DNA from 3 places in the Jeotgalibaca sp. MA1X17-3 genome. Region 2 is predicted to be linked to each of the others. Evidence: predicted binding sites of a transcription regulator. Region 2 holds the regulator's gene; each other region holds the start of a gene.
The links. Region 2 encodes Rex, which represses fermentation and respiration genes when NADH is low (regulators of the CRP and FNR family bind a similar motif). Its sites were predicted from a motif close to TTGTGAANTANTTCACAA; they were not measured.
Positions count from the first base shown of each region.

Region 1 (4,066 bases), 1.1 Mb from region 2:
GGGTAAGTCGCATTGGTGACGTACGCAAAGAACACGGTAGCTACAAAAGCGAAGAAGAAGCGATTGAAGGAATTAAAGCTTGGTGGGACCTACATGGAGAAAAACATTCTGATGTAGAATATATACGTACAAATACCGGGGCACTAGAACTGATCTACGAAGATGAGAAATCCTTTTACCGTATTGAAAAAAGAGAAATAGAAGGCAAGTTGCCAACGAGAAGTTACCAATTAAAAAAACCTGGAGAAATAGAAGTGCTCCGATTCAAACTAATTCTAGATGAAGAATCTTGTGTGTTTGATGAGCTAGCTGAACCATTTCGTGATCGATTGATTGTTGCAATGGCAGACAGTAAAAAAGCTCGCGATTTTGTTTACGATCGAAAAGGTCGTCCGATTCGAAAAATTAGCTAAATAAGTATGCAGCTATGGCTTCCTTAAAAGGAGGAATCCTTTCTTATGAAGAAGAAAATTATATTATCACTTCTAGTAATAGTAGGACTTTTATCATATGGATTCTACTGGGCATTTTTTGATATGAACCGACTGCCAGAAGGTGAATTAATAGCTGATGTTTCATCACCAAAAGAGACTTATACAATAAAGGCTTATCTTACAAATGGCGGAGCGACAACCTCGTATGCAATTAGAGGAGAGCTACATTTTAATGATTCTAATAAAAAAGCTAAAAATATTTATTGGAATAATCGAGAAGAAGAAGTAGAAATTGAATGGATGGATGATGATACCGTTCGAATTAATGGAATCGAATTAGAAGTAGAAGATGAAAAATTTGATTTCAGAAGAGAGTGAATATCTAACCCATTTTATTGAAGAAGATACCTGCGGGTGTCTTTTTTTGTTATCCTCCAAAAAATTAGTAAAATACTTTTTTAAGGTTGTATCAGAACTAATTTTGTAATACAATATATAGTGATAAAAGCATAGTTTGGTACTATATGTTGTATGTTTTGGATTTTGGATGATTTTTAAATCAAGCGAATCTTCCTACATATAATAAAAAAATGAAAAGGGAAGGGACGAGATGAGCGTGATTGTAATGGCTGGAATGATTGGGGCTGGAAAAAGCTCTTATACAGAAATGATTTCAAGACGATTAGGAACAGAGGCATTCTATGAAAGTGTGGAGTACAATCCAGTACTAGATAAATTTTATGAGAATCCAAAGCAATGGGCCTTTAGTTTGCAAATATTTTTCCTGAACGCTCGATTCAAAAGTATAAAAGATGCACTGAGTGATGACAATAATGTATTGGATCGTTCTATTTATGAAGACGAGTTATTTACACGTATTAATCACTTGCAAGGAAATATTTCAAGCATAGAAATGGATATTTATAATGATCTCTTAGCGAATATGATGGAAGAATTGAAAGGAACTCCGAAGAAGAGTCCAGATTTATTAGTTTACCTTCATGGATCTTTTGAAAAAATCTTAGCTCATATTGAAAAAAGAGGAAGAGATTTTGAAAAAGTAGAAGTAGGAGATGATCGTTATAACTACTTCAAGTTGTTATGGACAGAGTACCAAAATTGGTATGAATCGTATGATCACTCACCAAAAATTGCCATTTCTATCGATGAATTTGATATTGTAGAATTTCCAGAACAAGAAGATGTGGTTATGAATATAATTGAAAAAGCATTAGAAGATATTCGAATCCCTCTACATGTATAAGAAATGGACATCCTATAAAGGGTGTCTTTTTTTATCGTTTTTTCGGTAAAGCATTTAAGTACAAATTGCTTTTTTCATAAAAAAGAGCTATATTATAAGTAAGTGAATAAGTACACAAATAAAAAATGTTTTAATGTTTTTCAGTGAACCACACATTTAATGAGGAGGAATAACATGGAAAAAGTGTTTGTAAGTCCGTCTAGATATGTGCAAGGGAAAGGTGTTCTCAAATCAGGAGTACCCTATATTAAAAAATTAGGGAAGACTGCATTGTTACTATGTGATGATGTTGTTTGGGACATTGCTGGTGAAACGTTTCAAGGATATATGCAAGAAGAGTCGATGAATGTAACGCGAGTGCCATTTAATGGGGAAGCATCAACAGCAGAGATTGATCGTGTGAGTGAAATTGGAACAAATCAAACAGTTGATGTTGTGATTGGACTTGGTGGCGGAAAAACGATTGATGCTGCCAAAGCTATTAGTGATCAGTTAGAGATTCCAGTTGTAATCGTTCCAACTATTGCTTCTACTGATGCACCTACATCTGCACTTTCTGTTATTTATACAGAAGAGGGAGCCTTCGAGAAGTATCTATTCTACAAATCAAATCCAGAATTAGTATTAGTGGATACGGAAGTAATTAGTAAAGCACCTCCGCGTTTATTAGCTTCAGGGATTGCTGATGCGATGGCTACTTGGGTAGAGGGTAGTGCGGTTATTAAGAAAAATGGAAATACAATGGCTGGAGGAAAATCAACATTAGCTGCAGAAGCAATTGCAAAAAAATGTGAGGAAACCCTCTTCACGTATGCATTTCAAGCAATGGAGGCTTGCCGAGCTAAGGTTGTAACCCCTGCTTTAGAAGCAGTCGTAGAAGCGAATACGTTGTTAAGTGGAATTGGTTTTGAGAGTTGTGGGTTAGCTGCAGCACATGCTATTCATAATGGGTTTACAGCTTTAGATGGGGATATTCATTCTTTAACTCATGGTGAAAAAGTAGCCTATGGAACCTTAACCCAGTTATTTTTAGAAAACAGACCAAAAGAAGTCTTGGACCAATACATTCATTTCTATCAAGCATTAGATTTACCAACGACCTTAAAAGAAATGAAGCTAGAAAATGCCAGTTATGAAGATTTATTAAAAGTAGGACAGTTAGCAACTCAAAAAGGTGAAACAATCCATGATATGCCATTTGTAGTGACGGCTGATGATGTTGCAAGTGCATTGATTGCTACCGATAGTTATGTGCGTTCATTAGAAAAATAATGATGAGTATTTAAAAATAATTAAGCATTGAATGGGTATGTATCGACCTAATTTTTTAGGAAAGATATGTGTTCATTCCTGTTTTTATTTTTATATTTAGGTTTATGTCTAGAAGGTTCTATAAATAATATTCTATCCTTGCTTTTTACTCTCGTTATTAGTAAGCTGAATAGGTACCTAGTTTGTAATAACTATAATCTAGGTATATAATTAGTTTATATTAAAAAATTTAAAATAAATAAAATGGAGGTTTTTTTAAATGAAAGTTATCGTTATTGGTTCATCTCATGCAGGCTATGAAGCTGTTCAAACTGTGTTAAAAGAACAACCAGAGGCAGAAATCCATCTTTATGAAAAGGGTACGACTGTTTCGTTCCTGTCTTGCGGGATTCAATCCTATCTAGAAGGTGTTTCAAACTCATTGGATGAATTACATTATGCCAATGAAAAATCCTATACAGAACAAGGAATGCATGTTCACACGAATAGTGAAGTAATAGATATCGATCCAAAAGGAAAATCCATCACAGTAAAAACATCAGAAGGTGAATCTACAGCAACCTACGATAAATTAATTCTTACTCCAGGAGCAGTTCCATTTGAGTTACCTGTAGAAGGAACGAATTTGGAGCAGGTCTTTTACTTACGCGGTCGTGAGTGGGCAGATCAAGTAAAAAAACGAATGAACACAGCGAAAAAGGCTGTTGTAATTGGTGCAGGCTATATCGGAATTGAAGTAATGGAATCCTTTGTAAAAGCAGGAATTGAAACAACCATTATTGACAATTTAGATCATATTTTACCTACCTACTTAGATGAAGAATTTACGAGTATCTTAGAAAAAGATCTTAAAGAAAGAAATGTACAAGTTCAAACAGGTGAAATGGTAAAAGAAATTGTTGGAGAAAATGGTGCGGTAACAAAAGTTATTACAAATAAAGGTGAATACGAAGCAGATACGGTTATGATTGCTGCAGGAATTACACCAGCAACTAAATGGCTGAAAGATATTGTTAAACTAGACTCCAAAGGCATGATTGAAGTAGATGAGTACATGCAAACTTCTGAAGCAGATATCTTTGCTGCTGGAGATGCT
Region 1 is NZ_CP090983.1:1,184,952-1,189,017, forward strand. Features, by position in the region: gene LZ578_RS05885 (hypothetical protein) at 1-413, shown strand, start outside; gene LZ578_RS05890 (DUF5412 domain-containing protein) at 459-812, shown strand; gene LZ578_RS05895 (deoxynucleoside kinase) at 1,045-1,698, shown strand; gene LZ578_RS05900 (glycerol dehydrogenase) at 1,873-2,970, shown strand; gene LZ578_RS05905 (FAD-dependent oxidoreductase) at 3,230-4,066, shown strand, end outside.
Region 1: the regulator Rex is predicted to act here: its motif matches at 1,799-1,816, upstream of LZ578_RS05900 (glycerol dehydrogenase).

Region 2 (4,066 bases):
GTACCTGTTTGTGATTTTTCTTTAGCTGATGATGGCAACACAATACCACCTACAGTTTTTTCTTCTTCTTTTTCTACTTCAATAATTACACGATTCGCTAATGGTTTTAACAAAAGTAATCCCTCCAATGCTTTTTTGTTAGCACTCTAATATCGTGAGTGCTAACCCATGTACCTATCTTAATCAATTCTTGTATAGATTGCAAGACAAAAGATTAACTTTTTTATCTATTATGTTATACTTTTCTGTAAGCTTATAAAATTTGAAATAGAAAGGTTATGAAATGAAGAAAAAATTATCTACAGCAAATATAATCATTCTAGTTTACTTAGCCATACAATTTTTACCGATTCCGCTCATGGTATTCATACCTGCAGAAGATCGAATTAAAATGAGCCTAACCATTAGTTTAGTAACGGCATTAATTGGATCAATTATCATGATTATCTTAAACATGAAAAAGAAATGGACTCCGGTAAATAGTATTACTCAAGGAAAGTCATCCTCTTATGGAAAAATCATCCTTTGGGGAGTGTTAGGTTTTATTGGTGCCATTATTCTTCAAGTCATTGCTGCTTCCATTGAAACGGCTATATTTGGAGTCACACCCGGGTCTCAAAATACAGATCTCCTATTAGATCTAACCAATACTTATCCTCTTTATATTTTTGGGTTAACTCTCTTTGCACCAATTATGGAGGAATTTGTTTTCCGAAAAGCAATTGTCACTCAATTAGTTGACCACATTGGTTTCATCGGAGCTGCAGTCGTAAGTAGTTTGTTATTTGCCCTTGCCCATATGGATGGCCACATGTTAATCTATGGAACATTAGGTTTATGGTTCAGTTATCTGTATCGAAAAACAAATAACATTTTGACTCCTATGTTAGCACATGGAATCATGAACGCTTTTGCTTCCCTTCCAGTCTTTTTTCCAGAACTCTTTTTGTAGTACCTTAAAAAAACTCTCCATCAGAAAGGAATCATATGACTTTAAAAGATTTATTAATTCAAATCACAGTGAAATTTGTCCTTGCGGCTTTATTCTTTTATTTTGCAGTTGACGGTGTTATAAAATTTGGATGGGGATTTGTCTCTATCTTAAGTGTTATTTTTGCTACAAATAATATTGTCCAAGGAATTCGAATGTTAAGTACCTATTTTAAAATCAAAAAAAATATTGATAAAAAATAGTTTTAAAAACTCTTCTAATGTAGAAGGACCTGGGATAAGCATTCCTAGATTCTTCTATTTTTTTGAATCACTTAAACAGTGATATCCTTATGAAAAGAAAATAAACACTTACCATTTCCTAGAGCTCCAAAAGGTGCTTCTGTCCTTTCACTTTATGCATCTGTCTTATTAAAGATTAGAATTATTCAAGAACATTGCCAAGGGAGCACTATTTAAGACACTATCAATCTCAAAAAAACTAATTTTTAAATTATTTCATAAAAAAAGACCTGTAAAATTCTTCTAGAGAATTTCACAGGTCTTTTTTAGGTATTAATGAACATCATTATCTAAGAAATAAATAAGTGTTTGTAGCTCATTGGTTAAGTCTACATTTTGAACACGAATGTGATCGGGAACAGAAAGTCGGATTGGAGTAAAGTTCATGATTCCTTTCACTCCTGCTTCGATTAACGTATTTGCAGCATCTTGGGCAACCGATTGCGGTACTGTTAGAATAGCTACATCAATTTGTTGAATACGAAGTTGGTTCATCATTTCACTCAAAGGATAAACCGGAACACCCGTAACAATTTTTCCAACAATATCATCTCTTACATCAAACGCACAACTGATTCGTACGTTATTATTCAAATGAAAGTTATAGTTTAATAGCGCATGTCCTAGATTTCCTACACCAATAAGTGCAACGTTAGTCAGTCGATCTTGATTCAAGGTTTTACTAAAGAAGTCCAGTAGGTACTCCACTTCATATCCGTACCCTCTTTTTCCAAGTGCTCCAAAATAAGAGAAATCACGTCGGATTGTAGCACTATCTACTTTAACAGCCTCACTAAGTTCTGTTGAAGAAATTCTTGTTTTTCCAGCATCATGAAGGTAACGAAGGTAACGGTGATAAATAGGTAAACGTCTTGCTGTTGCTTTAGGTATATCATGTGGGTTTGACATTTTTATTTTCTCTCTTTCTTATAGGGATTCCCTATATTTATCTATAGAATCTCATATAATCATTATTTTTATTTACTGTATTAGTATAACATTTGTTTGTGAAATATCCAGTATGTTGCTTCATTTTAAGCTGATTTGTGAAAAAAAAGCACAAGGAAGACCACAATTCTTGTATTAACGAAGAAATTAGTGATGCTTTCACATTAAAAAGTTGTGAACATGCCATTATTCTGAATCACTAACTCTATCAGTGCGACATAGGATATGCTAAAATGAGAGAGCCTGCTATAAACGTTATTAGTTATATTCAGAATAAACAAACTATCTTAAGAGAAAGAGGATACCAACATGATATTATTACAGGGGCAGAACCTAGCCCGCCACTTCGGTCCCACCGTTTTATTCGATAACATCCATATTACCATCCAAGATCACGAACGTATTGCGTTGGTAGGTAGAAATGGTGCTGGTAAATCTACCTTATTAAAAATTTTAGCTGGGATTGAACCTACTGATGCTGGAGTCGTTTCTAAAGGAAGAAATGTTTCCATTGGGTATCTTGATCAACACAGTGCAGTCGATTCGAATAAAACAATTTGGGAAGAAATGCTGACTATTTTTGAGCCCGTTATACGGCTAACAAAAGAAGCAGAACAAGCGGCTATTGCATTAACAGATGAAGCCTTATTAAAAGATGAAGCTGACTATCAAAAAGCATTAGAGCGCTATGACTTTCTTCAACAAGAATTACAAAAGAAAAATGCTTACGGATATGAATCAGAAATCCGTTCCGTCCTCCATGGATTCCAGTTCTATGATGAGGACCACGATCGTCCTATTGAACAACTATCTGGTGGCTAAAAAACTAGGCTGGCATTAGCTAAAATCCTTTTGGAAAAAAATGATTTACTTATTCTGGATGAGCCTACAAACCATTTAGATATCGAAACACTAGCATGGTTGGAAAATTATCTATTAGGATATCACGGAACTCTACTAATCGTATCTCATGACCGTTATTTTTTAGATAAGCTAGCAACTGGAGTCTATGAAATTAGTCGTAGCAGCATCCAACAATATAAGGGGAATTACTCCTATTATTTAAAGGAAAAAGCAGCTCGATTCGAACAAGAATTAAAGCAATATGAAAAACAGCAAGGAGAAATCGCTAAATTAGAAGATTACGTTGCACGAAATCTCGCTCGAGCTTCTACAACAAAAATGGCCCAAAGTCGTCGAAAACGATTAGAAAAAATGGATCGGATGGATCGGCCTAAAGGGGATGAACGTTCAGCACGCTTTTCTTTTGATATTGAAAAAGAAAGTGGAAATGTCGTACTGACTTTAGAGAATGGGTCCATTGGCTATGAAGAGACCGTGCTCTCTTCTCCCATTCAATTAGATATTCGAAAACACCAAGCAATCGCAATTGTTGGTCCCAATGGAATTGGAAAGTCTACTCTTTTGAAATCTCTCATAGATGTTATTCCAATGATAGATGGACATATCCATTTTGGGACCAACGTTGAAATTGGATATTACGATCAAGAATTAAAAAATCTATCCAATCATAAAACCGTTCTAGCGGAAATATGGGACCAACACCCAACGATGAACGAAAAAGACGTTCGAAGTATTTTAGGTAGTTTTCTTTTCACAGGAAGTGATGTTGAAAAAACGATTCCTTTTCTAAGTGGTGGCGAAAAAGCACGACTTTCTTTATGTAAACTAGCACTAGAGAAAAATAACTTTTTGATGCTAGATGAACCTACCAACCATTTGGATATTGATAGTAAAGAGGTCTTGGAAAATGCTCTCATTGATTTTGATGGAACGTTAGTTTTTGTTTCACATGACCGGTACTTTATCAATCGAATCGCAACTACCGTCGTCGAACTTTCTGAAGAAGGCAGTACATTGTACA
Region 2 is NZ_CP090983.1:2,265,842-2,269,907, forward strand. Features, by position in the region: gene groES (co-chaperone GroES) at 1-113, opposite strand, end outside; gene LZ578_RS11260 (CPBP family intramembrane glutamic endopeptidase) at 284-952, shown strand; gene LZ578_RS11265 (DUF4305 domain-containing protein) at 988-1,194, shown strand; gene LZ578_RS11270 (redox-sensing transcriptional repressor Rex) at 1,507-2,142, opposite strand; partial or broken gene LZ578_RS11275 (ABC-F family ATP-binding cassette domain-containing protein) at 2,491-4,066, shown strand, end outside.

Region 3 (4,066 bases), 360 kb from region 2:
TAATTCTACTTGAGCATAGGCATAAGGATTCGCTTTAGGTCCAGCACCCCATTGAATTTTACCAGTTTTAGCAATTTGAACAATTTTTCCTCCTGCTCCTACCCAATGTGAAACGAAAGCATTGGAGTAGTTGCGTTTCATATAAGCAATTTCATTATTCAAACTATTTGTACCAACGTTATTAGGATTTCCTGATTCGTGAGCAATAATGAATAGAGATTTATAAAGGTCCGCTTGATAAATATTTAAGAGACTTTTTTCGATTGGATATGACATAAGCATTCTCCTCTTTAAAATAATGTTTTAAAAAAAGACCAGGAATAATCCCGGCCTTCATAGAATCATTTTTATTCAGCAGCAAATACGTCAGTAACGGTGCGTTCTACATAACGTGCGCTACCTAGAGCTGCATAAGGATTGATCCCTTTGATTTCAAAAGCATTTAGACCGATGATGGTTTCCATTGCCGGCTGAACATTTTCTGATGTTAACCCTGATTTAGGATTTTTGATCGTCAGATTTTTAATTTTTCCATCAGCAGTACCGAATTTCATTTCTAGTGTTAAAGTTGTGTCCATTATTAATTCCTCCTTGGTTTATGTTTATAAAAGTTAAGCTAGTTGTAATGAAGCTATGTTAGGCTTTCAAATAACGATGTTTTTCGACGACGATAACATCTGCAGCTGGTAGCTTAATTAAGCTGGAAACCGCATCTTGGAAACTTCCGATTTGTTCTGGTGTTACGTTTTCTTTTAGACTAGAGAAACTTTGTTTTACTTCCTTTTCATTCTCAAAATCATTAAAGTACAGTTCTACGTTTGCTTGCTCCCATTGTTTTAACATTATGCATTCCTCCTAGTGTTTTTGTAGTTGTCATGACCGCCTACACTTATAACAACGAATTGACTTTCAAAAGTGTTACCTTATTTATTAATAAATATTCTTTTCTCGTAAAAAAGATGCTTTTTCTTGTAAGTTATTTCGCCACTGATGAACTGTTTTTCTTGATACACCATGCTTTTTGGCAATTTCAGTAATGGTTAGGCCAAGATAAAAACGTTCTTGTAAAAAAAGTAGTTCTCGAGTGGTTAAACAATGAATTAGTTGTCTTACTTGTTCTTGGAATTCTAACTCTACTTCAAAGTATTCAAAAGAGGGAACATGTTCTAGCTGTTCTTGCGAGTCAAATTCTGTTCGCTCGGTGTGAATTTTTTCTTTGCGCTTCTCATCTAAAAAGGCCCAGCGTAATTTTTGACCACTATATTTTACAAACTGGTACCGATGTTCTTCAGATAAGGGATCCTCTGAACAGCTTTGATAAGCCTCAAATAGTTTCATGCAGCCAGTTTGATAGAAATCCTCAAAGTCAGGGGAGGGTTTATAAATTCCAGTTTGTTTCATTGCTTGATAAATAACCCCATTATATTGGGATAATAGTTGATTCATAGTTGGTTCAGTAAGCGTTCTCATTGTCATCGATTCCTTTCCGGGTGATGGTAGTGTGAAGTTACTGAGATCTCAGTTTTTTTCGGATAATATTATCGTCCAAAATATACTCAGGAAAACAGTTTTCTACAAATCACTAAAAGGATTAGAAAAGAAGCGGAAAGGAATCAAATATGTTTTCTTGTCATGAAAAGGGATAAATATAGCAAAAAAACTTAAAAATTTCCCATAATAGATAAAGTTTTAAATAGTGTGAAATAATGAACAAAAACTAATGTAAAAAGTGAGAAATATTGGTATATTATTCATAATAAAAAGAGGAGGTATTTAATGAGAAACGATTCAGAAGCAGAAAATCAAATGGAAAAAGACTCACCTCAACTACTCAACAAAGAGAAACAAGAAAAATTAACCAGAGAAAAGATTCTAATTCCAGAAAATGAAGGCGCTTACTATTATGATTCAAGAGAAATGATGGTTCATAAAATTCAAGAAAGTTATTTAAACTCACAAGGATACTCAGAAACACGGCACGCTATTATTCCCTTTATTATTCGAGGACGAGAAGATGTTCAGCTTTATTTAGACGCTGCAGTTTATGCGGAGGAGATTCCAATTGATTCTGGTCTTTTTTGTATTATTCATATTCCAGAATATAATATTAGTAGTTGCTTTCAAACACTAGCTTTCTATCAAGATGGACTTATTTTAAAATCAAACGAAAGCAGTAATTCTGTTACAAACCGTATTTTTTCTAAGTTAGGTTTAAAGTATGAGCATATGCGCAACCTCATTAGTATTTTAGAAGGGAAAACTTGTCATTGTCAGCCTTATATTTATGGTAATGCATGTTTTATGCCAGTCAATGGACCTAGTAAACAAGCTGTTTCTTGGATTAACCTCAGTCATCTAATTGGATATGAAAAAGTTCCGAAAGAAAATGAAAAAATTAAATTATTTTTTGATAACCGACATACGTTTAATATGCATATTCGTTACAAAACCTTTGATAAAAACTTGCGCTCTGCAGTAGAATCCTATTCCAAACAACATCACTATTATTTTAAAATTAGTCATGCTTTGGGGTATGAAGTTGTGAAAAAACAGACCTTCAATCCAGATAGTATTCTCAATCAGCAAGTAGTTAAATATGAATCCAATAAATATGCTTTGCCTTGGGTAGAGTGGTTTGATCATGTACAAAAATTTTCATTAAAGACTTTTTTAAAAGAACAAATTATCAAAGAAAATCCTGCTTACGATGATATAAAAGAATCATTTAATCAAAATTATTTTTTAATAAAAAAGAAAAAAAGAATGCATGACTAGAGATGGTCACTTATTCTAAAAATGGTTATTATTTGTTATTTATCTAATACTCCCTTAAAATGAATATAACAATTGACTAGAAGGGAGTGCTTGTATTTGAATAAAAGAATAGAAGGAACGTTTGCAGATTACCAACGCATGTTGGTTGCTATTAATGATATGCTAGCTGAAGGATATTCTGCTAAACAATTATTAGTTATCACGCGGGAAGAAGAAGGACACAGACTAGAAGAAGATACAAAAGTAGATGTAGTGGTTACTAGCGATCAGGAGGATTCCTTGTGGGACCGCATCGTTTCATTTTTCACAGTTGAAATGGATGAAGATGATTCCACTGAAGAAGTTGAAGAGGTTGATGAAGAAAAACTCTTTGAAGACTATGGAATCGACAGCGATACATATGAACGTTTTGAAGAAGCACTCGATAACGGTGAATATTTACTATTAGTAGATGCGGCGCCACCGGCCCATGTAGAACATTCAGAATTTATGGTTCGTGATGGAATCATAGATGAGGAGGAAGATATAATGGATCAAGAAAAAAATAATCAACCAGTAGACGATCAAAAGAAAAGTGCGCAACCAGACTGGGCAAGTGGAAATGACATTTCAACAGGTGATGTAGAAAATCATTCCAGAAAAGCAGAAAAAGATGTGACTTCTGATAATGAGAAGCCGAGTCAGATTTTAGTAGATAAAAATGTATCTCATCCAGTTGCAGATGAATCAATGGACCGTGTTTCAAAAGATCCATTTGGAATGGATACGGAAGCAGTCGAAAAAGGTGAAGGGGCAAAAGATGTCGATCCAGATTACGACGAAACCGAAAAAAATCCACCTGCACTATAAAAAATAGAATCATTCTTATGGCCGGGAATTTCCCGGCTTTTTTTATGTCTAAGAACAACTGTTCTTTTTTGTGTTTTTTGTTATAATGAGGAAGATAAAAGAAAGAGGTGAAGAGGGATGAAAAAGGAGAAACAAGAAGAAAAACCTTCTGTCATCACGAAAATCCAAGTACAAAGACGCCGAAAAGATCGTTTTAATATTTATTTAGATGGCGAATATGCCTTTCCTGTTTCGGAAGCCGTTCTCATCAAGATTGGTCTTTTCAAAGGAATGGAACTGACAAAAGAACGACAAAAAGAAATTGAGTTAGAAAATACAGCCTACTTATCGTATAGTATCGCAGTTGATTATCTATCTTACAGTTTACGAAGCGAAAAAGAAGTACGCAAAAAACTGAAGGAAAATGATATCCCTTTTGATGTTATAGATGGTACCATCCAAC
Region 3 is NZ_CP090983.1:1,909,721-1,913,786, reverse strand. Features, by position in the region: gene LZ578_RS09625 (LysM peptidoglycan-binding domain-containing protein) at 1-276, opposite strand, end outside; gene LZ578_RS09620 (DUF2922 domain-containing protein) at 348-578, opposite strand; gene LZ578_RS09615 (hypothetical protein) at 637-843, opposite strand; gene LZ578_RS09610 (sigma-70 family RNA polymerase sigma factor) at 931-1,476, opposite strand; gene LZ578_RS09605 (competence protein ComK) at 1,777-2,775, shown strand; gene LZ578_RS09600 (general stress protein) at 2,872-3,624, shown strand; gene recX (recombination regulator RecX) at 3,742-4,066, shown strand, end outside.
Region 3: the regulator Rex is predicted to act here: its motif matches at 1,697-1,714, upstream of LZ578_RS09605 (competence protein ComK).